DNA from 2 places in the Pseudomonas sp. 5Ae-yellow genome. Region 2 is predicted to be linked to the other one. Evidence: riboswitches for the same ligand, from Rfam matches in the RefSeq annotation. Region 2 holds a riboswitch; the other holds the start of a gene.
What was found. A riboswitch is a leader RNA that binds a small molecule or an ion and turns the genes downstream of it on or off. The one in region 2 is predicted to bind thiamine pyrophosphate.
Positions count from the first base shown of each region.

Region 1: another riboswitch for thiamine pyrophosphate. It lies ahead of H4J77_RS09030 (sodium:solute symporter family transporter); the one in region 2 lies ahead of thiC (phosphomethylpyrimidine synthase ThiC).

Region 1 is NZ_JACGWE010000011.1:23,385-39,130, forward strand. Features, by position in the region: gene H4J77_RS09015 (hypothetical protein) at 1-187, shown strand, start outside; gene H4J77_RS09020 (MFS transporter) at 577-1,803, shown strand; gene H4J77_RS09025 (NAD(P)/FAD-dependent oxidoreductase) at 1,823-3,319, opposite strand; gene H4J77_RS09030 (sodium:solute symporter family transporter) at 3,408-4,796, opposite strand; TPP riboswitch at 4,786-4,915, opposite strand; gene H4J77_RS09035 (GGDEF domain-containing protein) at 5,104-6,042, shown strand; gene H4J77_RS09040 (D-hexose-6-phosphate mutarotase) at 6,075-6,926, shown strand; gene H4J77_RS09045 (ammonia-forming cytochrome c nitrite reductase subunit c552) at 6,980-9,319, shown strand; gene H4J77_RS09050 (hypothetical protein) at 9,353-11,362, opposite strand; gene H4J77_RS09055 (acetyl-CoA carboxylase biotin carboxylase subunit family protein) at 11,438-12,664, opposite strand; gene H4J77_RS09060 (group II truncated hemoglobin) at 13,020-13,454, opposite strand; gene H4J77_RS09065 (calcium/sodium antiporter) at 13,568-14,632, opposite strand; gene secD (protein translocase subunit SecD) at 14,643-15,746, opposite strand, start outside.
Region 2 is NZ_JACGWE010000009.1:123,909-139,654, reverse strand. Features, by position in the region: gene msbA (lipid A export permease/ATP-binding protein MsbA) at 1-1,287, shown strand, start outside; gene hldE (bifunctional D-glycero-beta-D-manno-heptose-7-phosphate kinase/D-glycero-beta-D-manno-heptose 1-phosphate adenylyltransferase HldE) at 1,337-2,767, shown strand; gene H4J77_RS08275 (metal ABC transporter ATPase) at 2,787-3,662, opposite strand; gene H4J77_RS08270 (aldo/keto reductase) at 3,666-4,466, opposite strand; gene H4J77_RS08265 (FAD-binding oxidoreductase) at 4,463-5,641, opposite strand; gene waaA (lipid IV(A) 3-deoxy-D-manno-octulosonic acid transferase) at 5,806-7,062, shown strand; gene H4J77_RS08255 (TolC family outer membrane protein) at 7,143-8,579, opposite strand; TPP riboswitch at 8,798-8,897, shown strand; gene thiC (phosphomethylpyrimidine synthase ThiC) at 8,973-10,856, shown strand; gene H4J77_RS08245 (NUDIX domain-containing protein) at 11,037-11,654, shown strand; gene H4J77_RS08240 (DUF1249 domain-containing protein) at 11,651-12,106, shown strand; gene cpdA (3',5'-cyclic-AMP phosphodiesterase) at 12,185-12,997, shown strand; gene parE (DNA topoisomerase IV subunit B) at 13,212-15,107, shown strand; gene H4J77_RS08225 (esterase-like activity of phytase family protein) at 15,104-15,746, shown strand, end outside.

The sequences.
Region 1 (15,746 bases), on a different contig from region 2:
ACAGGCGCAGTTGTCTGAACTGCAGCGCGCCGGTGCTGATCCGGAACAGATTAAAGCGGCACAGCAACAGCTGAGCAGCCTTAATTCAGCCTTGACCACTGCTTACGCGAGCCTGGCCCAGGCAATGGACGGTGACTCTCTGAGCGATGAGCAGAAGCAGCAGGCGATGAGCCTCAGTATGGCTTGACGTCAGGTAGTGCCTAGCGTTTCCCCGTTAGGGTGAGCAAGCGCGTAGCTTATATAAAAGCGTTCACCACTACTGGTAGTGCCATACCTGGATAAGTGGCGACATACTTTTTCTGTCGCTCACGAGCTCACGAGCTCACGGACTCACGGGCTCACGACCAGAGCGACGTGGTCTGGACTTCTCCGAGCTGGAGGGCATCTGGTATCTGTCCGACGATTACCCTGAAAAAGTTCGCCGCGCAGCCCGGCAAGAGATGATCAATAGCTGGTAGCACAGGCAGGTATCCTAGAGTGAAACAGTCTTTTGTTTTATTCGACGTAGTTTACTTCGACAAAACTCGAACAAGTGTGCGTTAATGCTCCGCTTCATTATCCTGCACCGGAGTTTGCATGACCGCGCCGTCGCATTCTGATCGTCACATCTCAGCCCGAATGACGTTTTTCCTGGCTCTATGTTGTGGCTTGATTGTCGCCAACCTGTACTACTCGCAACCGCTGGCCGGACCTATTAGTCGTGCGTTGAGCATGTCGCCGGAATCTGCTGGTTTGATCGTCACCCTGACCCAGATTGGTTATGTGATCGGCTTGTTGCTGGTCGTGCCGCTGGCTGACCTGGTAGAAAATCGCAAGTTGATTTTGGCTATGGTTGGCTTGTCGATGCTGGCCGTTATCGGCGCCGCCTTTGCTGATAACGCAGCGCTATTTCTCATCGCCTCGTTACTGATTGGTGTGGGTGCGGTGGCGGTTCAGGTGATCGTACCGCTAGCTGCGCATCTGGCGAGCGAAGAGCGTCGTGGTCAGGTGGTTGGCAATGTGATGAGCGGCTTGATGTTCGGCATCATGTTGGCTCGCCCGGTAGCCAGTTTCATTACCGATCTTTATGGCTGGCATGCGGTTTTCGTGTTTTCTGCACTGGTGATGTTGGTGCTGGGGATTACCATTCGGCTGGTGTTGCCACCGCGCTTACCCAAGGCGGCTATCAGCTATGGCGGGTTGTTGGCTTCCATGGGTGGTCTGGCTCTTAAAACCCCGATTCTGCAACGTCGCGCCTTTTATCAGGCCATGATGTTCGGTGCTTTCAGTTTGTTCTGGACGACCACGCCGCTGCTGTTGGCCGGTCCCGCATTCAATATGTCGCAGTCCGGTATCGCGCTATTCGCATTAGCAGGTGTAGCCGGTGCGGTGTCTGCGCCATTGGCTGGCCGTGTCGCGGATGCAGGCCTCACCAGGCAAGCCACTATCGCGGCTATGCTGTTTGCCATAATATCCTTTGCGATCACGCTGCTGCTGCCATTGGGCTCAGCCAGCTCTTTGGCGCTGTTGGTGATGGCCGCCGTCCTCCTGGATTTTGGCGTTTCAGGCAACGTAGTTCTGGGGCAGCGCGCTATCTATGGCCTCAGCGCCGATCTGCGCAGCCGCTTGAATGGGCTCTATATGGCCACGTTTTTTGTTGGCGGGGCCGTGGGCAGTGCGATTGGCGTTTGGGGATATGCCCACGGCGGCTGGCCGATGGCAGCCATACTGGGGGGCGGCATGCCTGCATTGGCGTTGCTGACGCTCTTTTTGGTCGAGCCAAAAAACGATGCGGCTGAGTCGCTGTCGGCGTCGGCTGATTAACTGCCTGCGGTTGTTATAGTCAGGCGGTAGCTTTGCTTGCCCCTGGATCTGGCACCTTTTTCCCGCTCTCGTGCGGTATCAACTCTAGAATCGCGTCCTCTATGGGGTCGTCCAGCAGCATGACTGAGTCCAGCTCGTAGGCGTTCAGCAGTTGCCAAGGCAGTGCAGCGCCCTGGCGTGGCAATATTCCGTTGGCGCGCGCCACATAGCCTGATTGCAGGGCGCCCATCATTGAATCAGTTTGCCGGTTATCACCACGATCAGCGGCCTGGGCTACGGCCAGTCCGCTGGCCTTTAAGTGATTCAGCAGGCGACAGATATAAGCTGCCGCCAGATCGGCTTTCAATGTCCAGGGCGCGTTGGTGTAGCCGAATACCCACGCCATATTGGGTACTTTTTCAAGGAGTACTCCTTTGTAGGTCATACGTTGGCTGATGTCGCATGGCTTGCGGTCTATTGTCAGCTGGGTACCACCGAGCACTTGGAGTTGCAGGCCGGTTGCCGTTATGACGATATCCGCCTTAAGCTCCCGCCCCGAGGCCAGACGTATCCCATCCTCGGTAAATGTGCTGATTTGATCGGTGACAACCGATGCCTGGCCGCTGTTGATGGCGGCAAACAAGTCTGCATCGGGCACTGCACACAGCCGCTGATCCCAGGGCATATAGTCAGGGGTAAAGTGGCGCATCAGACTTTGATCATGCAGCTTGTCACTCACGCCCTTGAGTAAAAACTGGCGGGTCTTATCTGGCCAACGTTTAGCGGCTTTGTAAATCCAGCGTTGAATGGCAATGTTGCGACGTCTAGCTAATCGGTAGGCCCAGCTTTTTGGCATTAGATGGCTGAGTACGGAGGTCAAGGTATCTTGCGCGGGAACGGACATGATGTAGGAGGGCGAGCGTTGCAGCATGGTGATATGAGCAACCTCTTGAGCCATGGCTGGGACCAGGGTTACCGCCGTTGCGCCACTACCAATGACCACCACCCGCTTGCCGCGATAGTCTAGATCCTCCGGCCAGTGCTGTGGGTGAATACAGCGTCCCTTAAATGTATCAACCCCCGGAAAATGGGGCAGGTAGCCCTGTTTGTGATCGTAATAACCGGTGCAACTGATCAGAAAGTCGCAACTGAACAGGTGTCTTGCACCCTTGCTATCGAGCGTGCTGACAGTCCAGCTCTGTGTCTTGGAATCCCAGTTGGCGTGCTGCGTCTCCTGACCAAAGCTGATGTGCGGCAGGACGCCATGCTCCTCGGCGGTATCGGTAATGTACTGGCGGATGGCTGGGCCGTCAGCCAGTGTGCGCAGTGCATTCCAGGGACGGAAAGCGTAGCCAAAGCTGAACATATCGGAGTCTGAGCGAATGCCTGGGTAGCGGAACAGGTCCCAGGTACCGCCGATAGCGTCTCGGCGCTCAAGTATCAGGTAACTGTGCTCAGGGCATTCGCGGGAGAGGTGGCAAGCAGTGCCGATGCCGGACAGGCCAGCACCGATGATGATCACATCATGATGTTCCATAGTCAACGCAGCCTTCTGTTTTTTGTTTTTTGGCTTAGATGACTATAGATGGTCTACGCGGAATTCGCTGTGATCGAGATATTCTCGTTTATCGATGCAGCTCTGTCGAAGCGCTACGGGGAGCGAGAGAGGCAACCAGCAGACTGACCAGAGTGGAGGCGAGTAGCGCGCCAACGAAGGGGCCAAGGCTGGGTACGCCGCCGGGAAAGCTGGCAATGAGAATGCCTTGAGTCAGGCTTGCACTGGCGACCCAGCCGGGCAGAACTGCCCCGATCAAACCTGCAACAGAGCCGGCTATGGCAGCCAGGGGTGTCATCCGCGACCACAGTCCCAGCAGGACAGGGACTACCGCAGTCGCGCACAACAGGTCAGCTATCAGAAACAATCGCAATACCGAGATGCCCTGCAGGGCAATCAGCACAACCGGCACCATCAGCACCACGGTAAACCAGCGTGCAGCGACGATAGAAAGTCCTTTCTTTTCGGTCACGGCTAACGAAGCGATGGCGTTCTGCAAGGTATCGACCGACGAGGCAACCAGGCTTAACGCCAGCAGTAGCGCCAGCAGGCTTAGCCAAGCCGGTGCGTCGCTGAGCATAGCGAAGAAGGGGATTGGGGGTGAGCCGATATCAGCGCCACTCATAACCGTCAGTATGGCCATGCCGCCGACCAGCGCCACCACCAGAACCGTGGTGATACCACCCAGCAGTGCGCCTTTACCCAGAGCGGTCGCATCTTCTGCCGCCCATACGCGTTGCCAATAGCCCTGATGAAACAGATTGGCGGCGGTCACAGCGATCACTAGCGTCAGCGCCACACCCAGTGCAGCGCCTGCAGGAATGCCTGGCATAGGCGCGCTGGTGTCAATGTGCGGTAAACGCTGTAGCGCGACATAGCCTACAACCAGCAGCAGGCCAAGCAGCATCCACGCTTGCCAGCGGTCAGTCATCAGGCTTGCGCGCAAACCTCCCCAAACCGTGTAAACCAGGGTCGCCAGCGCAACGCCGACAATCACCAGTGCCGGATTAACATCGGAGAGCATGCCGGTGATGGCGCCGATTGCAGTCAGTTCGGCAATTAGAAAGCAGCTCATATACAACAGCGAGATTAAAGCGACCCAGCGACGCACGCCGCCGCCGAAGCAGGCCTGAGCGAACTCGCCTATGCTTCTACCTTCAGGCAGTGCACGGCGGATAGCGGGTCCACAAAAGGCAAGTACGATAAAGGGCAGGGCGGCGCCGACAGCGTAGCCTGCTAATGCCACCGGGCCGACCAGTGCGCCCACTTCTGGCGGGGCAAACAGAATCCAGCCGCCCATGCCAGATGCCAGAAATGACAGCCCCAGTGCTTGAGCGCCCTGACTGTTACGTGCGGTAATGTAGTCGTCCAGCCCGGTGTCGGGTTGGCGGGCCCTGAGGCCAATCCATATAAATAACAACAAGGCAGCCGTTACGGCAGCCAGACTCAGATACGACATGTCGCGCTTCCTCCGCCGGTATTATCCGGATCAGGTTCCAGGGTTTGGTTGGTCAGTTGACCAACGGGTTCTCAGCTAAAGCAGGCCTTGGCTCTGCTTGAACTCCCCTGGCGACGAGTTGAATTGTTATGGGGCTTACAGCGGCAATATGATGTCATACATCGACTTGTCAGCGTAGGTTGATGGCTATTTAATATTTCCTTGGGGTTGGCGTGGTCTTTCGCCGATAATGGCCTTATGTGCCGAGGCTCGGTAGCAACAACTGAATAACGGCTTTCAGCAGCACAGCACGTAAGCAGGTAGCTATATGCCAGACACTAAAGCGCAGGATCAGCAGTCAAAAACCGTAAGTCAGCGTGCCTTTGAGACCGTTCTCGATAGTATTGATGCAGCGATCTATGTAGCTGATATGCAAAGCTACGATCTGCTCTTTTTAAACGCCTACAGCAGAAAACGTTGGGGTGAAGCCGGTAATCGCAAATGCTGGCAGGTGCTGCAGCAGGGGCAATCGGGGCCTTGCAGCTTTTGCACTAATGGCCGCCTGCTTGATAGCAATGGTGAACCCAGAGAGGTTCATATATGGGAGTTTCGCAACACGGTTACCCAGCGTTGGTATCAGTGTCGTGATCAAGCGATTTTGTGGCCTGACGGACGCTTGGTGCGCATCGAGATTGCCACGGATATAACCGAGCTGAAGGACATGCAGGCTGAGCTTGGTGCAGCCAAGTTGCGCGCTGAAGAACTGGCTTATCAGGATGAGCTTACTGGACTGAACAATCGCCGAGCTTTTGCTGCCTTGAGCCAACCGACTATTGATCAAGCCAGACGCTCGGGCCAGCCATTAGCGTTGATCGGATTTGATGCGGACCATTTCAAACAGGTCAACGATTGCTATGGGCATGCTGCTGGCGATCAGGTACTAAAGTCGCTCGCCGACACGGTACGTAGTCAAATACGCGCTGGCGATGTGCTGGCCCGTGTCGGCGGTGAAGAGTTCGCTCTGCTGCTCCCCGGCGCCGATATTGCAGTGGCCTGCGATATGGCGGAACGACTGCGTAAGGCAGTTGAGGCGATGACCGTTGACTATGCAGGCAAGCTGATTAAGCTGACCTGCAGTTTTGGTGTGACGGCATCGAGCGACGGTAATGCCAGCCTTGAACAGCTTATGCAGTTTGCCGATAAAGCGACCTATATAGCAAAAGCTCGTCAGCGTAATTGTGTCGCGGTACTTACGCTTCCTGCGTGATAACCTTGAATTTTCACGATGGATTTTCGCTGATGCTGCCAGACTGCATTCAACTTATAGATAACCCCGCCGGCAAGACCTTTGTTGTTATAGATCACCCGCAAGTGTCAGCCAGGATCGCGCTGGAAGGGGCTCATCTTCTGCAATGCACGCCAAAGGGACAGCTGCCATTGCTGTGGGTCAGCCCCGATGATCCGCAGCTGCCGGGAAAATCACTGCGCGGCGGTATCCCGCTATGCTGGCCCTGGTTTGGTGGTGATCGCCCAGCGGCGGCACACGGCATAGCGCGGCGTGCCAAGTGGGTGCTTAGCACCGCCACGGAAGATAGCCAGGGTGTATATCTGCGCTTTGACCTGCCCGCCGCCTGTATCAGTGAACAGTTGCCGGGCGAGCCCTGGCAGGTGTATGTCGAGTTTCGTCTGGGCGCAGGCCTTGATGTGCAGCTCACCACCACCAATATGGGCGCGGAACCCATGAAGTTGAGTCAGGCGTTACATACCTATTTACCCGTTGGCAGTATTCACCAGGCGCGCATCAGCGGGCTGGATGCCTCGTGTTATATCGATGCGCTGGATGGCTGGACACACAAAACCCAAGCAGGCGATGTGCAGTTCAAGGCAGAGCTGGACCGCATCTATTATGGTCATGGCGATAACCTGTGCTTGCATGCAGGCGACAACTCGGTCGTGGTTGAGCGTCAAGGCAGTGAGTCAGTCGTGGTGTGGAACCCGTGGGTGGATAAAAGCCTGCGGTTAAGTGAGTTTCCTGCCGAAGGCTATCTGCGCATGCTTTGTATCGAGGCAGCTAACGCCGGGCCTGATGCTCGCGTGTTGCAGCCCGGTGAGCAGCATACCTTGGGTACGCGTATTCAACACGCAGACTAGCGAAGGCGGCGAGGCTACGAAGGCTCGGCTCAGGAGCGAACAAGGCCAAAACGATGCGCAGCACGCAAAATAAAAAGAAAGCGCCAGTAAGCAAAGAAGACAGCAGCACTGCACCTACTATCTCCGCTGGCGACCGCAAAAAGAGTCTGATTCTGCTGTTGGCGATATTAGTCTTGCTATTGGCTGTAGCGGCCTGGTGGGCTCAGCACACAGAGGTGCAAAAGCCCAGTGTGCATCCTGCCATCATAGACATTCAACCTGCTGGCCAGTCTGCATTGGTCGCAGAGTTTGTTGGGATGGAAGCCTGTGTGGGTTGTCATGCGGAGCAGGCTGAGCGCTTTGCTGATTCGCACCATGATCTGGCAATGCAAAAAAGCACTGACACAAGCGTATTGGGCGACTTCAATGATGCGGTTTTTGAGTTCGGCGGCATAACGACGCGCTTTTCTCGCCGGGGCGCTGAATTCGTCATTAACACCGCTAATGAACAGGGTGAGTATCAGGATTACCTGGCTCGTTACACCTTCGGTATCTATCCCTTGCAGCAATACTTGCTGGAACTACCCGGCGGTCGCTATCAGGCGTTCAGCGTAGCCTGGGATGCGCGGCTAAAAGAGCAGGGCGGTCAGCGCTGGTTCCAGCTCAATCCTGAGTTTAATGGCGATGACTCGGACAAGGCCTTCCACTGGACCGGGCGCAACTTCAATTGGAATCTGACCTGTGCTGAATGCCATTCCACCAACCTGCAACGTAACTATGACCCGGTCCGTAATGCTTACAAGACTAGTTGGTCCGATATTGATGTAGCCTGTGAATCCTGCCACGGCCCAGGCTCGCTGCATCTGCAGTGGGCAGCGGCGCCGCAACAACTGAGCGCTCAGCAAGTCAGCCAGAAAGGGCTGACGTTGAAGTTTGATGAACGCCACAACGCCATCTGGCAGCACAACCCAGAAAGCGGCCGGCCAGAACGTAGCCTGGTCAAAACGACTGAAACCGAGATTCAGGTCTGCGCCGCTTGCCACTCCCGCCGCGCCCAACTCTTTGATGACAATACCCCCGCGCAGCAACTGGTCGAGAGCTTTCTGTTGGCCAACCTGGATGAAGGGCTTTATCACGCTGACGGCCAGGTTCAGGATGAGGTCTTCGTACACGGCTCTTTTGTGCAAAGCAAAATGTATGACGCTGGCGTGACCTGCAGCGACTGTCACGATCCTCACAGCCTGGAACTGCGTGCGCCCGGCAATGGCGTATGCCTGCAATGCCACCTATCCGATGAATACCAAACACCCAAGCATCATTTTCATCAAGACGTTGCCGGTTCACAGTGTGTTGATTGTCATATGCCAGCGACCACTTATATGGGCGTCGATCCACGCCGTGACCACAGTTTGCGCATTCCGCGCCCTGACCAGACTCTTAGTCTTGGCGTGCCTAATGCCTGTAACGGTTGCCACCAGCAGCAGAGCGCACAATGGGCTGCGGATCAGGTCGAGCAATGGTATGGCCATATCCCACAAGGCCATCAAGACTATGCGCAAACCCTGCATGAGGCGCGCAACGGTAAGCAGCAGTCACCCGAGGCACTGTTAGCGCTGCTGAGTAACCAAACACAACCGATGATTGCCCGAGCGACCGCCGCCAGCTTATTGCAAGACTGGCCTGAGCCAGAGGTGCTGGACGATGTCCGCCTGGCTCTGGGCGATCCTGATTCACAGTTGCGGCTTGGTGCATTGCGTGCGCTGGCGGGGCGCGCACCCTTCATACGCTGGCAGTTGGCGGCGCCGTTGCTAACGGACTCTATCCGCACGGTTCGTATTAGCGCCGTTGAACAACTGTTGGATATTACGCCAGAGCAGGTGCCAGCAGAGCAGCGAAGTGATCTACAAAATGCGCTGGATGAGTATGTTGCGGTACAACAAGCTAATGCAGATAGCCCCTCAGCACAGGTGAATCTAGCCCTCTATTATCAGGCACGCAACCAACTGGCGCTGGCAGAGCAGGCTTACGAGCGTGCTCTGCTGCTAGACCCATACTTTGAAGCTGCCTACGTGAATCTTGCGGATCTTTACCGCGGCTCGTTGCGCGACCCTGATGGTGAGCGCTTGTTAAAGGATGGGTTGCAGCGCTTGCCGAAGGCAGCGTCTTTGCATTTCAGTTTGGGGTTATTGCAGGTCCGACAGAAGCGCCTAGCGCAGGCGCTTGAACCTTTAGCCGATGCACTTGAGTTTTCGCCAACGACCGTACGCTACCGCTATGGTTACGCGGTAGCGCTTAACTCTATTGGGCGTCGCAAGGAAGCGCTTGACGTTATTGATGTCGGCCTTGCGTTGACGCCCGGTAACCAGCAACTGGGCACCCTGAAATTGCAGCTGCTTCAGGAAGGGGAGAATTAGCTATCAGCAGCAGAAGATCAGCCAGAAAGCTGATCAGGCTGCTGGTCCGCTATCACCTTGCAGTTCGCCAGCAGGCAGCCGATCGGCGCCCCAGCTTCGCTGTATATAGCCAATAATTTCATCCAACTCGCCACGGGTGACGCTCGCCATCTCACCGTGCTCAAGAGGATCATAATGGAAGATATACAGACGTGAGAGAAACTGCTCGAAGGGTAGTGAGGCTTCCCCGAAGCGTTCGCCATTACCGGCAGTGCTCACGGTTAAACCGTCGCCCCAGTTCTGGCCGCTATCGTTGTTGGGATTGAAGAAGTAAACGCGCATCACATCCTTTGGGTCTAGCGTCACGCGCAAAATGGTAATCGCATGCCAGCCAATAAAGCGCGCAGCGCTATCAGTCACCGCGATACCTGCGGGTTGTGGATGGATCAGGGGCTGGTTGCCATTGTGAAAAGGGTGATAAGCCGCATAAAAGTGGCGTAAAAAATTATCAAGATCAACTAACTTGCCCGTCGGCACATCAACATTCAGCCGAAACCCTCGGCCAGACCACCAGCCATGAAACTCCGGATTGACCCAGCGGTGCGGATCGCCTTCGCGGCCAATGCAACGCCGCCCCATCTCGGCATAAATACGGTCGAGATGCGGTACGACAATCAGTGAGACCGGATCGAGATCGATTGGCAGGCTGGTTGCAACACCCGACAGGCTTTCCTGGGAGGAGACCGGCTGACCTTCGAAGTGCATGATGATTTCGTTATCACGCGCGGCCCAGGTGACCATTTGCAGCATGTAGTCCGGGTCGTTGTAGGCCCACATGGACAGGGCGCGCGCCGACTGACAGGTCGGGTTGTTGCCTTGACCCACGCCCAGCGGCAGGCCGAGCATGCAAAGTACGCCTTCAAGCAAGAAGGCCTCAGGCGTAGCCTGATCACCAAACGCCATCGCTAGACGATCACGAGCGTAGGTGCTCAGCGGCAACCCTAGCTGTCGCCACATCGCCGGAGCCACGGGAGGTTGATACAGAATGCCGCGCTCCAGCATCAACGATAAACCGTAAATGGCCTGTGGCGTTGCCGGAAACACGCAGGCATCAATTAGACTGAGCGCCAGCTCGCGATAGCACATCAGGCAATCGCGGCCGGTGGATGACAACCCTAAAGCCTCTGAAAGCAGATGCTCACCTTCGTTGAGCAGGTGTCTGACCAGGACCGTGTGGTAGGCAGACACCAGGCCGGTGTCGTGCATTGCCCGAGCGAAGCCGGTGGCCTCACTCTGCAATGCGGTGTTGTCCATATACTCAAGCCGTTCTTGATAGACCTCTACGCCGGGGTCTTCACGGCACGCATGGGTCGGGCCAAAAAGGCTGCTGACTAGACGATCCGCCCCTTGGCCGCTGGTGCCAAGATCGATATCAGGATTGGCTTGGCAGATGGCTATCTGGGTAATCATACGTCGCACAGAGCTGACTTGAATGGGCCGCTGCTGTTGAATACGCCAAATCTCATCAATCAGTTGATCAATGATGTATTCATAGCCAATACAACTTGCTAAATGTTCGAGAAGGTTGCGCGGTAGCGCTACCAGCTTGCCCTGAGTCTCACGCTCAGCTTCGCTGGGCGGGCTGAATAACAGCACAAGGTTGCTGGCCAAAACCTGGGTGAGGAAATGATGCGCCTGTTCGGCACTAATGGTCGGGTGGGCGTAGTCCCCGCGCGAGACAGCCAGCAGCCGCAGCTGGCTGAATGCTTCGATCACCAGCGTGTTGGCATCCGGGCTGCGCAAGGTGAGGCCGGTCAGTCCCGGAACCAGGGTTTGTGGGCTATCCCAGTCTGAGCCCATAAAGACCCCTGCGGCCTCTATTATTTGGGCGCGAGCAGCGACGGCGGCACAGCCACCTTCTTGCAGCAGAACACGACGCCCGGTATCAAATACCCGGTCGAGTTTGCCGATCTTGGCAAACGCAGGTGCACTTGCCATCGCCTGAACGGCGTCATCGAATCGCGACAACAACATTTGCAGCTTGCTGTCATCAACCTGATTCATGGTATCGCTGTTCACCACACACTTCCCCTTGCTCAAACTGTTGCGACCCATAATAGGGGGCCAGTCGTTGAAGCGCTACACGTAGAAGTCGAGTTCTTCCTGACGCTTTAGCAGGTCGTGCATCACCTGAGAGTCCTCACCGACAAAGTAGAGCAGACCCCAATGCGTGCCGAACGCCGTGCGCTTGGTTACCATTTCTTCCAGCGGAGTGGTTAACTCATGGGACTCGAAGTAAGGGTGATCTTCTGTCTCTTCAGGCATCTCCAGCTTGCTCACAACGCGGCGGCGTGGGTAAACACCAAAGCAGCCGGCGTAGCCAGTCGCGTCTTCAACTTCGCGCGGGAAGTAAGCCTTGACCTCTTCTTCAGTCGTTTTGGGATCAAATACCAGCATGGTTGCGTGATACGCATTGAAGCCCTTGTAAACGCGCTCAAGAAGCTCGAAAACCTTGAAGCCTGGCGGTCTGTAAGCGACCTCGCCGAAGTACATTTCACCATCGCTGGTAACAAAGTACTCGGGGTGAATCATGCCGAACTCGATATCAAAGGTCTTGATCAGCTTTTCGATCTGCTGGACGATTTGCGGGCGGTAGGCTTCCAGGCTAGGTGACGCAGGCACATGCACTGAATAACCCAGGCGCACGTACTCGGAAATGTTCAGGAAGCGAATCTTGCCGTTGTGAATCCATGCCTCTACCGCGAACTCCCAGCCGTCCAGGTGCGACTCCATCAGTGACGGAAACTCATCATCCGGAATGGCATCAACATCATCAGGCGTACGAATAACGCGGTGCCCAAGGCAGCCAGCCTTATCGAAGGCCTTGAAGTGGATTGGATCGTTCGGGTCACCGTCCAGCTTTAGCAGGGTCTGGTTGACGCGCTTGAGGAAGCGGATAACGTCCTCGCGGTCATGGGCTTCTTCAAAGATACCTACGCGGATGCCGCCCAGCTGCGCTCGACGCTTCATCAGCGATTTGTCACGCATCAGCATGGCTTGACCAAACAAACGAGGGTTGTCGAGCAGCACCGAGTTGATCGCACCAGCCCACTCTACGGTTTCTTCGAATAGCGGAATAGCAACATCGACACCCATGTCTTTCAGGGTTTGTGCAATTTCCACTGAGCGATCATTTAAACGCTCGAAGTTCCAGGGTAGATAGGGGATGTTATGGGTTTTGCAATACTCTTCCGCCCATTCAGGTGCCACAACAACATAGCGGCGGTCGAAGGTAGCTGCTGCTTCGACGGCATTGGGTGCCCAACCGAGTAGTGCAATGAAACCTTTAGTGGGATCCTTCTTCATATGTAGCCTCCTGAGAGCGTTTGAAGAGAAGATCTGGCTACGTCATTGGACATTACCAAGCCGGGCCAGATCGCTTATATATGTAACTACCATACATGGCTTGGAAGGCTGCGGCTAATCTGAGCGCTTAGTAACTACGGCGTTTTTTGTTGAAATCCCGATATGGAAGGTGATTTAAAGTTGTTTGAGTACAAAGCAAAAATGGGTGGGTATTCCGTTTCAGGGGCTACCCTCTACCGACGTGTGGGGCCTGCCATCGGCTGGCAATGAGCGCGTGCTGCTGGTAAAGCTGGCTCTTGATTCGAGCCAGCGGAGCTAGTTGATGTAAATGCTGCGTCTGCGAGCTGCAGCGGGCTTACTGACTGGCTTGCAGGCGGGCCTGACTGGCCTGTACGACGCGATTGGCCGGAACGCTAAGCTGAGCCAATAGATACCCTTTGAAGTCCGCACTGAACGGCTGGCGTTCGATGGCCTGCTGCATGCAGCCTAGCCAGGCATCTCGAGCCTGAGCATCTATCGGCCACTGAGCATGAAAGCCGGGAATGCTGATCGAGCCATAGCGCTCCTGATACAACCGCGGCCCGCCCAGCCAGCCAGACAGAAAACAGGTCAACTTGTCAGCAGACTGACTAAGATCGGATTTGTGCATGGCCCGGATCTTGGTTGCACCGCTCCAGGTGTCCATAATCTGATAGAAATCAGTCACTAACTGTTGAATTCCCGCCAGTTCGCCGGCCGCCTGATAAGAGGCGTCTGCTGTGCCAAACAGCGGCTTTGTAGTGTCGTTCATCTACGCTTTAACTCCTTCATCGCTACCTGCAGGGAAAGCCGACTGTGGCTGGACCAAAGACATCATCGTGCCTGGCGGCCTGCTGAGCAAGGTGGCACAGCGTCGCGCATGCGTTATCTGAGGCGCCGCCTTAGGTCGACACCTAATAGCGTAGTGACGTAGACCGCCACCAGGGGAACCAGCACGAAAATAATGCCTGTTCGCAGGTCGCTCAGATACCCCAGGTTGAGTGTGAGTGCGATCAGGTACCAGACATACGCGGCGTAAAGCACGAGAAATAGCCCGCCTTCCAACCGCGATAAACTTGCACCCACGAAGAACAGGGGCAAACACAGCAGCGCTACAGCCAACATCACCGGCATATCCAGCGATGCCATTTGCATATTGGCCAGCAAAGGCTCCGGCGAGACCAGACCTGACAACCCGAGTACGCAGAGAATATTGAATATATTGCTGCCAACTACGTTGCCGATAGCGATGTCGCGCTGGCCCTTCAGGGTAGCCACTACAGACGTCATGACCTCCGGCAGCGAGGTGCCGATAGCTACTATCGTGAGACCTATCACCGCATCGCTGACACCAAAGGACGAGGCTATCTGCACTGCGCTCTGCACCAGAAAACGCGCGCCCAACACCAGCAGGACCAAGCCAACAACCAGTAACGCGAGGTTTTGCCAGAGTGGCGCCTTCTGCTGCAAAAGCCCGGCGGTGTCTGCGTCAGCCGTCTCCAGACCCTGCTTGCGGCCCTGCAGGAACAGAAATCCGGTATAGGCGAGCAATCCGATAAACAGCAACGCCGCCTCCCATTTCACGATACTGCCGTCCCAGGCCATGGCCGTGGCCGCCGCGGACACCAGGATCATGATGGGAACGTCCTGCCGGATGAGTTGGGCCGACACAACCAGCGGAGAAATGAGCGCCGCTAGCCCGAGAATACACAGGATATTGAATATGTTACTGCCGACCACATTGGCCACAGCCAATTCGGCTTGCCCTGACCAGGCCGACTTGACGCTGACCGCCAACTCAGGCGCGCTGGTACCGAAGGCCACTACCGTTAAGCCAACTACCAGTGCTGGCACGCCGAAACTCGCGGCCAGTCTGGCCGCACCTTTCACCAGTAGGTCGGCACCAAAAATCAATAGCACCAGGCCGACAATAAGCATTATCCAGGACATATCGAATTCCTCAGGGAATAGCGTTCAGTTGTTTTTGTATTTCTTCAGCCGTGGGCCGTAATTGCGCTAACCCCTTACGTTTCCGTCGTTGGCTAAGGTAGTACAGAATCGGGGAAGCGATGAAGATTGACGAACTGGTGCCGATCACGATGCCAAACAGCATAGGCAGAGCGAAACTGGCCACCGCAGCGCCACCGGCGATGCCCATCGGTAGCAAGGCGAGAAAACTGGTCACCGAGGTAAAGATGGTCCGCGTTAAGGTAGACGAGATGCTCTCGTTCAATAGCTGCAACATGGGTTTGTCCGGGGTGAGCCGCAGGTTCTCGCGAATACGGTCAAATACCACTACCTTGTCGTTGACAGAGTAGCCAATCAAGGCGAGCAGGGCAGCCACAGCGGTGAGGTTGAACTCGACGCCGGTGAGCGCAAAAAAGCCAATGGTTTTGGTCAGGTCCAGTGCAATCGTCAAGGTAGCAGCCAGGGCAAAATGCGACTCGAAGCGCACCCAGAGGTAAAGCAGCATGCCGGCCCCGGCTGCAAGAATCGCCAGTATGGTGAGATCACTGAAGTCACCGCTGACCTTGGGGCCCACCATATCGACACGCGGAAATTCCGCTGTGGCCTGCAGCTGGGTTACCGCTGATTTGATCTCGTCGACCTGCGTGGCTGTCTGGCCTGAATGACCGGCTGGCGCCGCCAATCGAATCAAAAAGTGACCATCATCGCCAAATTCCTGAATGCTGGCCGCCCCCAGGCTTTGTGTTTCCAGCGACTGTCTCAGTTGATCAACCGTGACCGACTGAGCTTGCACTTCGATCACGGTACCGCCGGTAAAATCGACGCCATAGTGCAGCCCCGGCTGCACAAACAGGGCGATCGATGCAATCGACAGAAGCGCAGAGGCAGCCAGTCCAATAAATCGTCCGCGCAGAAAATCAATCCCACGCCCACTGGTTTTATCCAGCCAGGTGATACCGGATATTTTCAGCGGCTGGCGTTCTTTCCCCTTGATGCTTTTTTCCATCATCAGGCGCGTCACCGCAATGGCGGTAAACATTGAGGTTAGCAAGCCAATGCCGATGGTGACGGCAAACCCCTTTACCGGCCCGCTGCC
Region 2 (15,746 bases):
TTCGGCTACCTGCTCTGGATGAACTGGCGGTTGACGCTGGTGCTGATTGCCATCCTGCCGGTGATTGCCGTTATGGTGAACAGTACCAGCAAGAAATTCCGTAGCCAAAGCAGAAAAATTCAGACGGCGATGGGTGATGTAACCCATGTGACATCAGAGACTATTCAGGGCTACCGCGTCGTGCGCAGCTTTGGTGGCGAACAGTATGAAACCGAGCGTTTTAACAAGGCCAGCGAGAACAATCGTCAGCGCGGGCTGAAGATGACCCGCACGGGCGCTGTTTATACACCCACCCTGCAGTTGGTAACCTATTCAGCCATGGCTGTGGTGATGTTTCTGGTGCTGTTTTTGCGCGGCGATGCCTCGGTGGGCGACCTCGTTTCCTATATCACCGCAGCGGGCCTGCTACCCAAGCCGATTCGGCAGCTGTCCGAGGTGAGCGCCAATATTCAAAAGGGTATTGCTGCAGCTGAGAGTGTTTTTGAGCAGCTTGATGAAGAACCAGAGCTTGATCAGGGCACGCTGGAGCGCGATCGAGTCAGCGGCCAACTTGATATCAAGGGGTTGAGTTTCAGGTATCCGGATACTGAGAAGCAGGTTCTTGAGGATATTAATTTTTCCATTGCGCCAGGGCAGATGGTGGCGCTGGTTGGTCGGTCCGGCAGTGGTAAGTCGACGCTGGCCAATCTGATTCCGCGTTTCTATCATCACGACCAGGGCGAAATACTGCTCGACGGCGTGCCTATTGAACAGTATCGCCTGCGTAACCTGCGACACCATATGGCATTGGTCAGCCAACATGTGACGTTATTTAACGACACTATCACCAGCAATATTGCCTATGGTGATCTGGCTGGTGCGCCGATGGAGGCCGTCAAAGCGGCGGCCGAAGCAGCTTACGCCAAGGAGTTTATCGATCAGTTACCGCAAGGGTTCGATACCCTGGTAGGTGAGAACGGCGTGTTGTTATCGGGCGGGCAACGCCAGCGTCTGGCCATTGCACGAGCGCTGCTGAAGGATGCGCCGGTATTGATCCTTGATGAGGCTACCTCGGCGCTGGATACCGAGTCAGAGCGGCACATTCAGGCCGCGCTGGATCGTGTGATGCAGGGGCGTACGACGCTGGTGATCGCTCACCGCCTATCGACCATCGAGAAAGCCGATATTATTCTGGTGATGGATCAGGGCAAGATTGTTGAGCGCGGCTCGCATGCCGAGTTGATGGCTCAGAATGGGTACTATGCCCGCTTGCACAGTATGCAGTTTGAAGAAGAAAGCCACGGCTAATATGCAACCTTCCGGCGCGCTGTCGGACCAGAAACAGGTATCAGACAAGATGAAATTGACCATGCCCCGCTTCGACTCCGCCCCGGTACTCGTGGTCGGGGATGTGATGTTGGATCGTTATTGGCATGGGCCTACCCACCGGATCTCACCTGAAGCGCCGGTGCCGGTGGTTAAGGTCGAGCAGATAGAAGATCGCCCCGGTGGCGCGGGCAACGTTGCCTTGAATATCTCAGCGCTTGGCGCTCCTGCCTGGCTAGTCGGTGTAACCGGCAAGGATGAAGCTGCCGAGAGCCTGCAGCAGCGGTTGAACGCCGCAGGCGTTTACTGCGATTTTCAGCAGTGTGAAGGTCAGCCAACCATTACCAAGTTGCGCGTCATGAGTCGCCATCAACAGCTTATTCGGCTGGATTTTGAAGAGCGCTTTGCTACGGACGCAGATGCGTTGCTGGCGTCGGTTTCAGGCTTGCTGGATAAGGCAAAGGTGCTGGTGCTGTCAGACTATGGCAAGGGTGCCCTGGTCAATCATCAGGCGCTGATAAAACTTGCTCGTGAGCGCGGCGTGCCGGTATTAGCTGATCCTAAAGGCAGTGATTTTTCCATCTATCGTGGTGCCAGCCTGATTACGCCCAACCTGGCCGAATTTGAAGCGGTTGTAGGCCGCTGTGGTAGCGAGCAGGAACTGGTCGAGAAGGGTATGGCGCTGATCGCCGAGCTACAGCTGGATGCCTTGCTGGTGACTCGTAGTGAACAGGGGATGACGCTATTACGCAGCGGCGAGCCCGCATTGCACCTCCCGGCGCGTGCGCTTGAAGTGTTTGATGTGACGGGCGCTGGTGATACCGTTATTTCCACCTTGGCTGCGGCACTAGCGGCTGGTGAGAGCTTGCCAAATGCGGTTGGGCTGTCAAACATTGCTGCCGGTATCGTTATAGGCAAGCTGGGTACGGCGGCTATTAGCGCGCCTGAGTTGCGTCGTGCGGTTCAGCGCGAGCAGGGCAGCGAGCGCGGTGTGGTTGGTGTAGAGCAGCTGCTGCAGGCGCTGGAAGATGCTCGTGCCCATGGTGAACGCATCGTGTTTACCAACGGCTGCTTTGATATTATTCACGCCGGTCACGTTGGTTACCTGGAAGAAGCGCGCAGTCAGGGCGATAGACTCATAGTCGCGATCAACGATGATGCCTCCGTTACGCGTTTGAAAGGTCCGGGGCGTCCCATCAATAGCGTCGAGCGACGTATGACGGTGTTGGCTGGCTTGGGCGCTGTCGACTGGGTTATCAGTTTTGCGGAAGATACACCAGAGCGTTTGCTGGAGCAGGTCAAGCCGGATGTGCTGGTGAAGGGCGGCGACTATAGTGTGGGTCAGGTCGTGGGTGCGCCTATTGTTCAGGCATACGGCGGGGAAGTTAAGGTGCTTAACTTTGTCGACAGCTGCTCAACGACAGCAATAGTGGAAAAAATCCGCGAGCGTGATCAGCACTGAATATGCCTGGGGGAGGGGGTCAGCGCTCGCCGAGACCCTCCTGCCAGCTGCAATTCTGGGCGTTCACTATCCATCCGTGCTGAGGTGCAAAGGCCTCACTCAGTAGCATTTCTTGACTGTCCTGCTCGATTAACTTTCCGCGTAACAGAATGAACAGTTTGCCTGTTGCCTTGCCGTCCCGGTGTTCGGCCAGAAACAGCTCTGGGCGTTCGTAGTCCATTTGCGCGACCAGCTCGCCACTGTCTTCATCAAGAAACTCATCGGTATGCAGCAGCGACAGTCGTTTGGCCGACTGCGGCAGTGCCAGGCGCATCTGGTAGACCAGCTGCAGCGAGTTGCTGGGGAGGTGCACGTAGGCTCGCGGACGCTCCAACAGGTTGAGCTCACGGCACAGTACGGGACGACTGGAACCACCGAGTGAACTGAGGCGAAATACCTGCTCCTCGTCCAACGCCAGGCTGTCGGCGTAAGGCGTGGGCAGCCAGGTATCCTGATAGCGGCCTTGTAGCCAACCCGACTCGGTTTCTACCAACAACTCTTCAGCTATTTCGGTCATGGCCGTCAGTAGAGGCACGCGTAACTCATGCGCGGGCACGTAGCCTGACAGTAGTTTGAGTACGTTATCGCCGCGGTCAGGCCGGTCTTGTCGCACTAATAGCTGAAATTGCCGCCCTTGCCATTCCATCTGAATATCGACAGAAACCCCCAGGTTGGCCACTGTCAGCTCAAAGTGCTCTGGGTTCTGCACGGTTATTGGTTGCCTGCGTTCCTGCATCTCAAAAAAGCTCAGGGGATTCCCGGTAGGCGCGTAACGCAGCACTTCTTTGCTGGCCTGTATGTGAATAGCCTGGGTTTTGAATATCACCGGGTTCTTGCGGGCAACGATTAAGGTCATGCGTTACTCCTGTGAGCCAAGTACAGCCAGTGCAGCCTGCACATTCTGTGACAGATGCGCCGGGGTGATGGTGCCGATGATGGCGCTGGTAACTGCATCATGGCCGAGTACTAACTCCAGGCCCTTGCGCACGGGATCTTCACCCGCAACGCAGAGATGGCCGCTAGCTAGCGCCTTTTTGATCAGAATGCCCTTGTTGTGTGACAGGGCAAAGTCCAGTACCGGGCGCTCTGCTTGCTCATTCAGGTTGTAGGTGACCATGGCGCAATCACCCAACTCCAGTGCCCGGATACCGCCCTCAATGGTCTTGCCGGACAGACCAAACGCACGGATGAGACCTTGTTGTTTGAGCTGCTGCAGCGTGGGATAGACTTCACCATCCAGAACTTGCAGGTCATTGCCATCGGAGTGCACCAGAACCAGGTCAAGATAGTCCGTACCTAGCCGCTGCAGAGAGCGCTCAACAGAGCGCTTGGTATGCTGCGCGCTGAAGTCAAAGCTGGACTCGCCGTTGCTGAACTCTTCGCCCACTTTAGTGCAGATCAGCCAGTCCGCTCGCTGACCCGCCAGCAGCGGACCGAGGCGCTCCTCGCTGATGCCGTAGGCTGGCGCGGTATCCAGCAAGTTGATGCCCAAGTCCTGTGCTTGTGCCAGCAGGTTGCGTATTTGCTGATCAGAGGGTAGATCGAAATGACTAGGATATTTCACCCCCTGATTCCGGCCAAACTTGACGGTGCCTAACCCTAGCGGTGAGAGACTCATCCCGGTACTGCCCAGGGTGCGGTAATGCTTGTGCAGACTCATGGGAAGCAGATATCCCACACCGGTGCCGATACTTTTGGTTTGGGTAGCTCGCTAGTGACCGCTGCGGGCTTTTCAGGCTTGATCTGTTGCGCTGCAAGCTGTGCGATGACCTGATCTGCAAGGTTCGGCGCCAAGGCAAGCTTCGTCGGCCAGCTGACCAGTGCATTTGCCACGGGCTGCACGAAGGCCGTGTCCGGGCGCACCAGCCCGCTTTGCGCTGGCTCTGCGCGATTGACCGGCAGTGTGGTCCAGCGAGTGCCTTCCAGCGATACCCAAGGCAATAGCTCACGCAGCTCGCGCTTGGCCTTGTTGATCAGGTCATCTGGCGTCTGGCCAGCGCCTTGTTCGGCCAGCTCGCCACCAAGGTACCAACACCATTGCCCGTCTGCACACGGGTGCGTAGTGACGGTCATGCGTGGCTTTGGGCTGCTGCCCAGGCAGTGCGCATACAGCGGTGGTAGGTCTGGACCTTTTACCAGCACCATTTGCAACGGTCTGCGTTGCATCACAGGTTCTGGGTGTTGCCAGTCGTTTAGCAGGCCTTCAGTCCCTTCTCCGGCACTGAGCACATAGCGTTGAGCTTTGATTGTCTGATGCTGCAGACGCACGCCTTCGATACTGCCGTCGCTGGCACGCTGCAGATGCGGCGCGCTATCGGCTATCAGACTGTCACCCGCTAGATCGGCAAGACGCTGAATGGCGGTCGGCACGTCAATGACCAGCTCAGCCAACTGGTAAACCTTGCCTTTGAAGGCTGCGTTGGAAAATACCTTGGGCAGTTGCTTGCCCTTGACCTGCTCGACGCGGCCACGCAGCGCCTTGCTGGCGAAAAAACCGGCAAGGTTGCTGATGAGGCTGCCCGGCGACCAGAGATAATGGTGCTCGGAGAGCACGCGTACGCCCTGCAGATCCAGCTCGCCGGTTCCCTGCAGGCTCGCTCGCCAGCGCTCAGGCATGCCGGCGATTGCTTCGGCTGCGCTGCTGAGTTTTCCATTCAGAGCGTACTTGGTGCCGCCATGGATGATGCCCTGGGATTTAACGCTCTGGCCACCGCCCAACGCGCCCCGTTCAACCAGCAGTGTGCTGTAGCCTAGTTGGCGTAGACGCGCGTTTAGCCATAGCCCGGCGATACCGCCGCCGAGGATGCAAATATCGGTTTCAAGGGTTGTACTCATGAGCTCCCGGTGCTTTAGTCAAGAAGGCTGGCGGGCCGACAAAAGCGCCTGACAATAAATGTTTGGCGGATTCGGCCCGGCGCGGCAAAGCACTAGTATAGACACTGCCGGGCCCGCGGGTCACATCTGCTACTCTATGTCGCGCTTGATCACAGGAAGAAGCCATGACCCGTACCCTTTACAGTATCTTTTTTACCCTTTGCATCCCGCTGATACTGCTGCGTCTGATTTATCGGGCTTGGCGGGCGCCAGCGTACGCCAGACGCTGGTCCGAGCGGTTTGCTTTAGGCGGTGATGTGCGCCAGGGCGGTATATGGGTGCATGCCGTTTCGGTGGGGGAGAGTATTGCGGCGGCACCTATGGTGCGCGAATTGATGCAGCGTCATCCCGATCTGCCTATCACCATTACGTGTATGACGCCGACCGGTTCAGAGCAGATTCGCAAACTCTTTGGTGGGCAGGTGGGGCATGCTTATCTGCCCTATGACTTGCCCTGGCTGCAGCGTCGGTTGTTGCGCAAACTGAAGCCACGCGTCGGTATTATTATGGAAACTGAGTTGTGGCCTAATCTGGTTGCCGAGTGCGAGCGAGCCCAGGTACCCCTGGTGTTGGCCAACGCGCGACTGTCGGAGCGCTCGGCGAGGGGGTATCAGCGGGTTAGCTGGCTGGTAAAACCGATGTTTGCCGCGCTCGACTGGGTTGCCGTCCAGAGCCAGGCAGAGGCATTGCGTTTCTCATCGCTGGGGGTAGATAAGTCGGCGATGATGGTTACGGGTAGCATCAAGTTCGATTTTCGTCCGTCCGCCGCATTGCTGGCTCAGGCACATGCGCTGCGCAAAAACTGGGGCGAGCGTCCTGTCTGGATTGCCGCCAGTACCCATGCAGGGGAAGACGAACAGGTTCTGCGCGCTCACCAAGTGCTTTTGCAGACGTTGCCAGATGCGCTTTTGATACTGGTGCCGCGCCATCCTGAGCGCTTCGACAGCGTTGCTCGCCAGGTTTCGGACGCAGGCCTGTTGCAGGTTCGGCGTAGTCAGGGCGGTTCGCCGGCGCCAACGGATCAGGTATTGCTCGGCGACACCATGGGGGAGCTGGTCATGCTTTATGCCTGTGCCGATGTCGCCTTTGTTGGCGGTTCTCTAGTGCCCAATGGCGGGCATAATTATCTGGAGCCCGCAGCACTGGGTTTGCCGGTATTGTCTGGCCCGCACCGCTTTAATTTCACCGAAATAAATGACCTGCTACAGGGCGCTGGTGCGCTGCAATTGGTTAATGATTCGCAGGGCATCTCAGAAGCCTTGCTGACGTTGCTGCAGGACTCTAAAGCGCGAAAGCAGGCGGGCGATGCGGGTCTGGCTGTGGTTGCGGCAAACCAGGGTGCGCTTGAGCTGTTGCTGCAGGGGATTGAGCAACGACTCTAAACGGCGGCGTTAGAAGTATCCAACAAAAAAGGCGCCCTCATAACGGCGCCTTTTTTGTTGGATACTGTGTTGCTTTAGGTTCAGAAGGTGGAGCCTGTGCTGCTGTTATCAGTTGACCGACTAGGTGTCTGACGCCCCATGGACATCCGCTCGATTTCTTCTTCGGTTGGTTCGGGGATAAAATCGCGGTCGGGATCGTAGTCCGCAATTAGCCACTTCGACAGCTCTTCAAGATCCTGCGGGCTTAGGGTGCCAGCAGATTGCTTGAGGCTCAAATTGTCGATGATGTAGTTGTAACGCGAGGTATTGTAGTCACGCACGGTACGGAACAGATTACGCTGGGACTCCAGTACGTCGACGACGTTGCGGGTACCGACTTCGTATCCTGTCTGCGTCGCGTCCAGTGCGGCCTTGGCAGAGACAATGGCTTGGCGTCGGGCGTCGATTTCATCAACGCTGGAGGTGACGGTACGGTAAAGGTTGCGGGTGCTTTCTACCACGCGGCGTTTCTGGGCCTCGCTCAATTGTTCAGCCTGAGTCAGGCGGTAGGTCGACTCGCGCACCTGCGAGGTGGTCAGGCCACCGGTAAATAACGGCATCGTCAGTTCTACGCCAAAGCTGGTCAGCGCCGTGTCATTCGCCGACTGGCCCGCACGGGCGATTTCAGCGCCGCCATTGGTGTCGTTGTAACGCACGAAGGCATCGACTACCGGTGCATAACCAGCCTTGCTGCTACGCAGACCATCCTCAGCACTATCAATGGCATAACGTGATGCCAGCAGGTTGAGATTCTGTGTCGATGCGGTCTCGACCCATTGCTGCAGGTTTGCAGGTGAGGGCGGCAATACCGGCAGCTCATGGCTGATGCCATACAGGCTGTCGTAGTCCTGGTTGGTCAGCCGCGTCAGTGCCTGATAGCTGACATCGAGATTGGTCTTCGCGGTCAGTCGTGCTGCCCGCGCAGTATCGTATCCTGCCCGCGCTTCGAGTACGTCGGTGCGCGCCGACAGACCTACATCAAAGCGCTCCTGTGCCTGCTGCATTTGCCGCTCGAAGGCATCCTCTTCAGCCTTGGCAGTCGCGAGGTTGTCGGACGCACGTAATACGTTGAAGTAGGCTTGGGAGACTTCCAGTATGAGATTTTGCTGGGTCGCAGAAAACTCTAGTTCTGCCTGCTGACTCAGGGACTTCGCGGACTGATAGTCGAACCAGCGGTTGGCGCGAAACAGGGGCTGCGTCAGGCTGGCCTGATAGTAGTGAGTGTTATATCTATCGCCGCCGACGCCATCGATATCAATATCTTCTCGCGACGCGCCTGCGCCGATACCGATATTGGGTAGTAGCTGAGATCGCGCCTGTGGCAGGGCCTCCTGACGGGCCCTGGTATCAGCCTGTGCGGCGGCCAGATCGGCGCTATTTAGCAGCGCCTCCTGATAGATGGTCATGAGGTCTGTATTGGCGGCAACATGGCCGGATACGCCAGCGAGCAACAAGGCGGCAAACAAGGGGCGCAGCATGCATGAATCCTTCGCATGGTTGGAATTGTCAACCAAGGCTAAAGAGCTGGTGCCCCACGGTCAAGCAATGCATTGGTAGCCTTTGGGAACAAAGTGTTTTTACTGCACTAACTGGCCGACTTGGCGCTTTTTTTAACCTGTTAGATGAGTTTTGGCTGATTCCGAAAATACTGGAGGGTGTGGCTTGAAGGCGTGCTGACAAGCTTCTAGACTGTGGACAAATCTTGACGGGGTGCTGCCGCCATTGTGGCAGCTGAGATGATACCCGTTGAACCTGAACCGGTTAGTACCGGCGTAGGAATCGAGATATGTGCCTACCGTTCTGCCGTTAATGCGGACGGGCGCGCACGCCTTTTCGGTTCCCTGCACATATCAACGCAGTGGAGCATAACCATGAGCAGTAAGCCTTCTGATACCGCTATCGCCACCTCTGGCTCCGATAGCGCGGCCACCCAGCCTTTTCCCAACTCGCGCAAGATTTACGTTCAAGGCTCGCGCCCCGACATCCGCGTACCGATGCGCGAAATCAGCCTGGCTGATACCCAGACTGATAAGGGTGTTGAGCCAAACGCGCCGGTGCTGGTGTATGACACTTCCGGCCCCTACACCGATCCAAGGGTACAGATTGATTTGCGCGCAGGACTGGCGGACGTGCGCGGCGCCTGGATTGATGCCCGCGGCGACACCGAAGTGCTACCAAGTCTGAGTTCCGAGTTCGGCAGTGCCCGTCTGTCCAATCCAGCATTGGATCACATGCGTTTTGCCCATGTGCGCACCCCGCGCCGCGCGCTGGCAGGACGCAACGTTAGCCAGATGCACTATGCGCGCAAGGGTATTATCACACCCGAGATGGAATACATCGCCATCCGCGAGAATATGAAGTTGGCGCAGGCTCGTGCCGATGGTCTGCTGGCCGATCAGCATCCAGGCCACGGGTTTGGTGCCGCCGTGCCCAAGGAGATAACGCCCGAGTTTGTGCGCGATGAGGTGGCGCGTGGACGCGCCATTATTCCTGCCAATATCAACCACACTGAACTGGAGCCGATGATCATCGGCCGTAATTTTCTGGTGAAGATCAACGGTAATATCGGCAACTCGGCACTAGGCTCCTCCATCGAAGAAGAGGTGGAGAAGATGACCTGGGGTATTCGCTGGGGCTCGGATACGGTGATGGATTTGTCCACGGGTAAAAATATTCACGAGACCCGTGAGTGGATCATCCGCAACTCCCCGGTGCCCATCGGTACGGTCCCCATCTATCAGGCGCTGGAGAAAGTAGATGGAATCGCCGAGAACCTGACGTGGGAAATTTTTCGCGATACCTTGATTGAGCAAGCCGAGCAAGGCGTGGACTACTTCACCATTCATGCTGGAGTGCTGCTGCGTTATGTGCCGATGACGGCTAAAAGGGTGACCGGAATAGTGTCGCGTGGCGGCTCCATTATGGCCAAATGGTGCCTGGCACATCATCAGGAAAACTTCCTTTATACCCACTTCGACGATATCTGCGAGATCATGAAGGCCTATGATGTGTCCTTTTCGCTGGGTGATGGCCTGCGTCCCGGTTCGATCGCCGACGCCAACGATGCAGCGCAATTCGGTGAGCTGGAAACCCTTGGTGAGTTGACCAAAATCGCCTGGAAGCATGACGTGCAATGCATGATCGAAGGTCCAGGGCATGTGCCTATGCAGCTCATCAAGGAAAATATGGACAAGCAACTGGAGTGCTGCGATGAAGCACCTTTTTATACGCTGGGGCCGCTGACCACCGACATCGCTCCCGGTTACGACCATATTACGTCCGGTATTGGCGCGGCGATGATCGGCTGGTTTGGTTGCGCGATGCTCTGTTATGTCACGCCCAAAGAGCATTTGGGGCTACCCAATCGGGATGACGTAAAGACCGGCATCATTACCTATAAAATCGCTGCACACGCAGCCGACTTGGCTAAAGGGCATCCGGGGGCGCAGATTCGTGACAACGCCTTGAGCAAGGCACGCTTCGAATTCCGCTGGGACGATCAGTTTAACCTCGGCCTTGATCCCGATACCGCACGTGCCTTTCATGATGAAACGCTGCCCAAGGACTCGGCTAAGGTGGCGCACTTTTGCTCCATGTGTGGCCCTAAGTTCTGCTCCATGAAAATCACCCAGGAAGTACGCGACTACGCGGCGGCGCAGCGCATTGAAGCAGTTGACCTAGCGGTTGAAGAGGGCATGCAGGCAAAGTCGCAGGAGTTCCGCTCAACCGGTTCACAGCTTTACCAGAAAGTCTGATGCCTTCGCTGCCCAACTAAAAGCGGGCGGCGAAAGCTTGCCGTTACCCCCGCAGGTATGCGAGTTTAGAGGCTTGTTTGCAGGTCAGGGCGGTCTTTGCCCGGCCGACAGCGACAAGATTTCTTTTGTTTACGCATGTTGTGTGTCGGCCAGGCGCTGACCACAACCCTTGGGGGCAACGTGACCGACTTTACCCGTGCCGATGTCGAAGTGCTGGATCGGCAGACCGGTTTCAAGGGCTTTTATCGGCTAGATGTGCTGACCCTGCGCCATCGTTTGTTTAATGGTGGCTGGGGCCCTTCGCTGCGGCGCGAGCTATTTGTGCGCCACGACGCCGTTTGTGTGCTGCCCTATGACCCATGGCTGGATCAGTTGGTACTGATTGAGCAGGTACGGGTGGGCGCTATCGACAAGAGCGAACGACCCTGGATGCTGGAACTGGTTGCTGGCCTTATTGACAAGGATGAAGCGCCCGAACAGGTAGCGCATCGTGAAGCTGAAGAAGAAGCTGGCCTTGCGCTGCTCGATTTGACCCCTATCTGCCGCTATTTCCCTTCCCCCGGGGGGAGCGATGAGCAGGTACACCTTTATCTAGCGAGAGTCGACAGCCGCGGTGCAGGTGGGATTCATGGTCTGGAGGAGGAAGGCGAAGATATTCGCGTTAGTCTCTGGTCACGATCCGACGCCATGCAGGCGCTTGCGGACGGCAGGATCGACAATGCCGCTACTATTATCGCCTTGCAATGGCTGGAGATGAATCTTGCACAGGTACGTGACAACCTGGGGCCTCGTCCATGAACGCCCTGCGCAAACCCCGCTACCGTGTTGACCTGATTGGCTTACAGGCTTTGTGTGAGACCAATTACTGGCGATTGCTCAAGTTAATGCCAGCGATGGCTGAGCAGGATGATCATCGCATCGCGCTTGATGCCGGGGACGGTAGTCAGCAAGCACTTCATATGCGGGTGTTGGAACGCTGTCGTTACACCACAACACTGCTGTTGTCACATGAGCGGCAGCACGATTGGGTAACCCCCCCGAGTATGGAGGTACGTCTGTATCACGATGCGGGGATGGCCGAAGTGGTAGCTGCCTACAACAGCCGTCGTTTTCGAGGGGTCTATCCTTATCCGAATGAACAGATGCTGCAACCCGATGAAAAATATCAGTTAAATCAGTTTCTCGGCGAGTGGTTGGGTTATTGCCAGCGACATGGACAAAGTGCGCAGTCGTTCACTTTTGTGCATTGAGGGGTAGCCAAGTGCTGGAATCTCTGCGCGGCAGACTGCATGATTGAAACTGGGAAGAAAATCAGGAGTAGTGCTTCCATGTCGTTAGCGGAATTGGCGGGAACGGATTATGTCTGCATAGTTCAGTTGACCGACAGCCATCTTTTCGCGGCAGACAGCGACGATCTGCTGGGCCTTGATACGCTTGATAGTTTGAACTCTGTGGTTGATCTCGTGCTGTCGGAGATTGCCCGTATGGATCTGGTCCTGGCTACCGGCGATATAGCCCAAGATGCCAGTGAGCTCGCCTATCGGCGTTTTATCGAGGCCAGCTTGCAGCTGCCTGCGCCATGTCACTGGATACCGGGCAACCACGATGACGCCGCCATGATGCAGCGTCTGGGTGCTGCCTCCGGTATGAGCCAGGATTGGGTAGATATCGGCAGCTGGCGTATCGTGCTGCTGGACTCGAGTGTGTCCGGATCGGTTGCCGGATACCTGGCTGATAGCCAGTTGCAGCGCTTTGATGATGCCTTGGCAACCGCCGGCGATCGTCATCTGCTGGTCTGTCTGCATCACCATCCGGTCGACATCGGCTGTAGCTGGATGCAGCCTATTGGTTTGCGCAATGCGGACACTTTTTTTGCTCGTCTAGCGGGCCAGTCAGCGGTCAAAGCGGTGCTCTGGGGGCATGTACATCAAGCATTCGATGGGGAGCGTAGTGGAGTGCGGCTGATGGCTACGCCCTCTACCTGTGTGCAGTTTGCTACCGATAGCGAGGATTTTGCCACTGATACCCTGGCGCCCGGTTACCGCTGGCTTCGCTTGTACGATGATGGTCGAATCGAAACCGAGGTGTCACGACTGCCTCCCGGCAGCTATCTTCCCGATCCTGGCGCGACCGGTTACTGAGTTTATTGAACTCCGCACCACGACCGGGTTTTCGCTGGTACCCCCCTTCCATCTGCTGCCTGTTTTGGCCCCTGTTTGCATCAATGGACCGGGCCATTGGCAGTGGTGGTGCCAGACGGATACTATGTGTCGCAGATTCCCTGTTTCGCACGGCATTCAGCGCGGCTGGAGCACTACCGGCAGCCCATGAATAATAAGGAAAACCGCTCAGATCATGTCTCAATCGACCTACAACGCTGATGCGCTGGAAGTACTCAGCGGCCTGGACCCGGTACGTCGTCGTCCCGGTATGTACACCGACACCACTCGCCCGAACCATCTTGCCCAAGAGGTAATTGATAACAGTGTCGATGAGGCTCTGGCCGGGCATGCCCGTACCATTACCGTCGTTTTGCATCCGGACAATGCGCTCGAGGTCAGCGACGATGGTCGGGGTATGCCAGTGGATATTCACCCGGAAGAGGGTGTGTCGGGGGTCGAACTCATCTTTACCCGTTTGCATGCGGGGGGTAAGTTCTCGAACAAAAATTATCAGTTCTCCGGTGGCTTGCACGGGGTCGGTATTTCGGTCGTTAACGCGCTCTCGCTGCGGGTCGATGTGCGCGTCAAGCGTGATGGCCAGGAATACGCCATGGCGTTTGAAAGCGGCGAAAAAGTGCAAGAGCTGGAGGTGGTTGGCACCGTAGGCAAACGCAACACGGGAACCACTGTCAAATTCTGGCCCGACGCGAGCTATTTCGACTCAGCCAAGTTCAGCATCGCTCGACTCAAGCATCTGTTGAAGGCGAAAGCAGTACTCTGTCCTGGCTTGAAGGTTGAGTTTGAAGACCGCCAGAATGGTGAAAGCAACAGCTGGTATTACGAAGATGGTCTGCGTGATTACCTGATAGATTCCTGTGCCGAATGGCCAAAACTACCAGATGAGCCCTTTACCGGTAGCCTTTCGTCGAGCAAGGAGGCAGTCGATTGGGCTGTTTTCTGGCTGCCGGAAGGCGGCGAACTGGTGCAGGAAAGCTACGTTAACCTGATCCCAACAGCGCAAGGCGGCACTCACGTCAACGGTCTGCGCGCCGGCCTGTTGGAGGCTATTCGCGAGTTCTGCGAGTTTCGCAATCTGCTGCCACGCGGCGTCAAGCTGGCTCCTGAGGATATTTGGGAACGGGTCAGCTATGTCTTGTCGCTGAAAATGGCCGAAGCGCAGTTTTCCGGGCAGACGAAAGAGCGCCTGTCCTCGCGTGAGTCGGCTGCGTTTGTCTCGGGTGTGGTCAAGGATGCCTTCAGCCTTTGGCTCAATCAGCATGCTGATATCGGCTTGCAACTGGCTGAACTGGCGATTAGTCACGCTGGTCGTCGTCTCAAGGCCGGCAAGAAAATTGAGCGCAAGCGTATTACTCAGGGGCCTGCGTTGCCGGGTAAGCTGGCTGATTGTGTGGGGCAGGATACGCGCCGTTCAGAGCTGTTTCTGGTAGAGGGTGACTCCGCAGGGGGTAGCGCCAAGCAGGCGCGCAACAAAGAATTTCAAGCCATCATGCCGTTGCGCGGCAAAATCCTTAACACCTGGGAAGTGGAATCGAGCGAGGTTCTGGGCTCGCAGGAGGTTCACGATATTGCCGTGGCCATTGGTGTCGATCCGGGTGTTGGCAGTCTTGAGCAGCTGCGCTATGGCAAGATTTGTATCCTCGCTGATGCCGACTCGGACGGTTTGCACATTGCGACGCTGCTGTGCGCCTTGTTTGTACGTCACTTCCGCCCACTGGTAGAGGCTGGTCACGTTTTTGTCGCCATGCCGCCCTTGTATCGCGTGGATATCGGCAAAGACATTTATTACGCGCTGGATGATGCGGAAAAACAGGGCATCCTTGATCGTATAGAAGCCGAGGGTAAGCGTGGCAAGATTCAGGTCACTCGCTTCAAGGGTCTCGGTGAGATGAACCCGCTGCAGTTACGTGAAACAACCATGGCACCGGATACCCGCCGTCTGGTGCAACTGACCGTGGACGATACGCAGGACACGGAGCAACTGATGGATATGCTGCTGGCGAAAAAGCGGTCTGGTGACCGCAAAATATGGCTGGAAAGCAAGGGTAACCTGGCCGAGGTGCTGCTTTGAGCCAGTTTGTCAGACAGCTTGCGCTGGCCTCTTTGTTGTTTGTTGCGCTACCCGTCAATGCCTTTGAAAGAGCGCCTGAGCTGGCTCTGGTGCAGGCGCTGCCGGTTGATGGCATGGAGCGCGGTAATCTTTCGGCGCTGCAGTATTGTGGTAGTCAGTTGTTGGCGTTGTCAGACCGTGAAGATCAAACTCTGTTTGTATTGCAGACCATTGGTGCTAGCTGGCAAGCCAGCGCTGAACACTTTGAATTACCCAAGGACTCGCCCAGCATGTTGCCTGTGCAGCTGCTGGCTGGCGCCTGGCTGCGGGGATTGAGCGGTCGCGCGCTGGATTTTGAAGGCCTGGCTTGCGATGCGCAGGCCAATCGTTATCTGGTTAGTGAAAGTCAGTTGGGTGTGCTGAAGCTGCCGCCAGCAGGCGAAACCGCGGTCAAAGGCCAGTGGCTGGATCTTGACCCTGCGGTCTACAGCGAGGGAGAGAGCCGAGGCTTATGGCAACAGGTCAATGCCCTGGCTGAGGGCGTGGCTATTGACGCCGAAGCGGAAACACTCTGGTTGGCAGCAGAGCGCCAAGGGCGCGGTTTGCTGAAGTTGCAACGTCAGGATGACCAATGGCGCTGCCCACTGGCGGGCTGTGTTC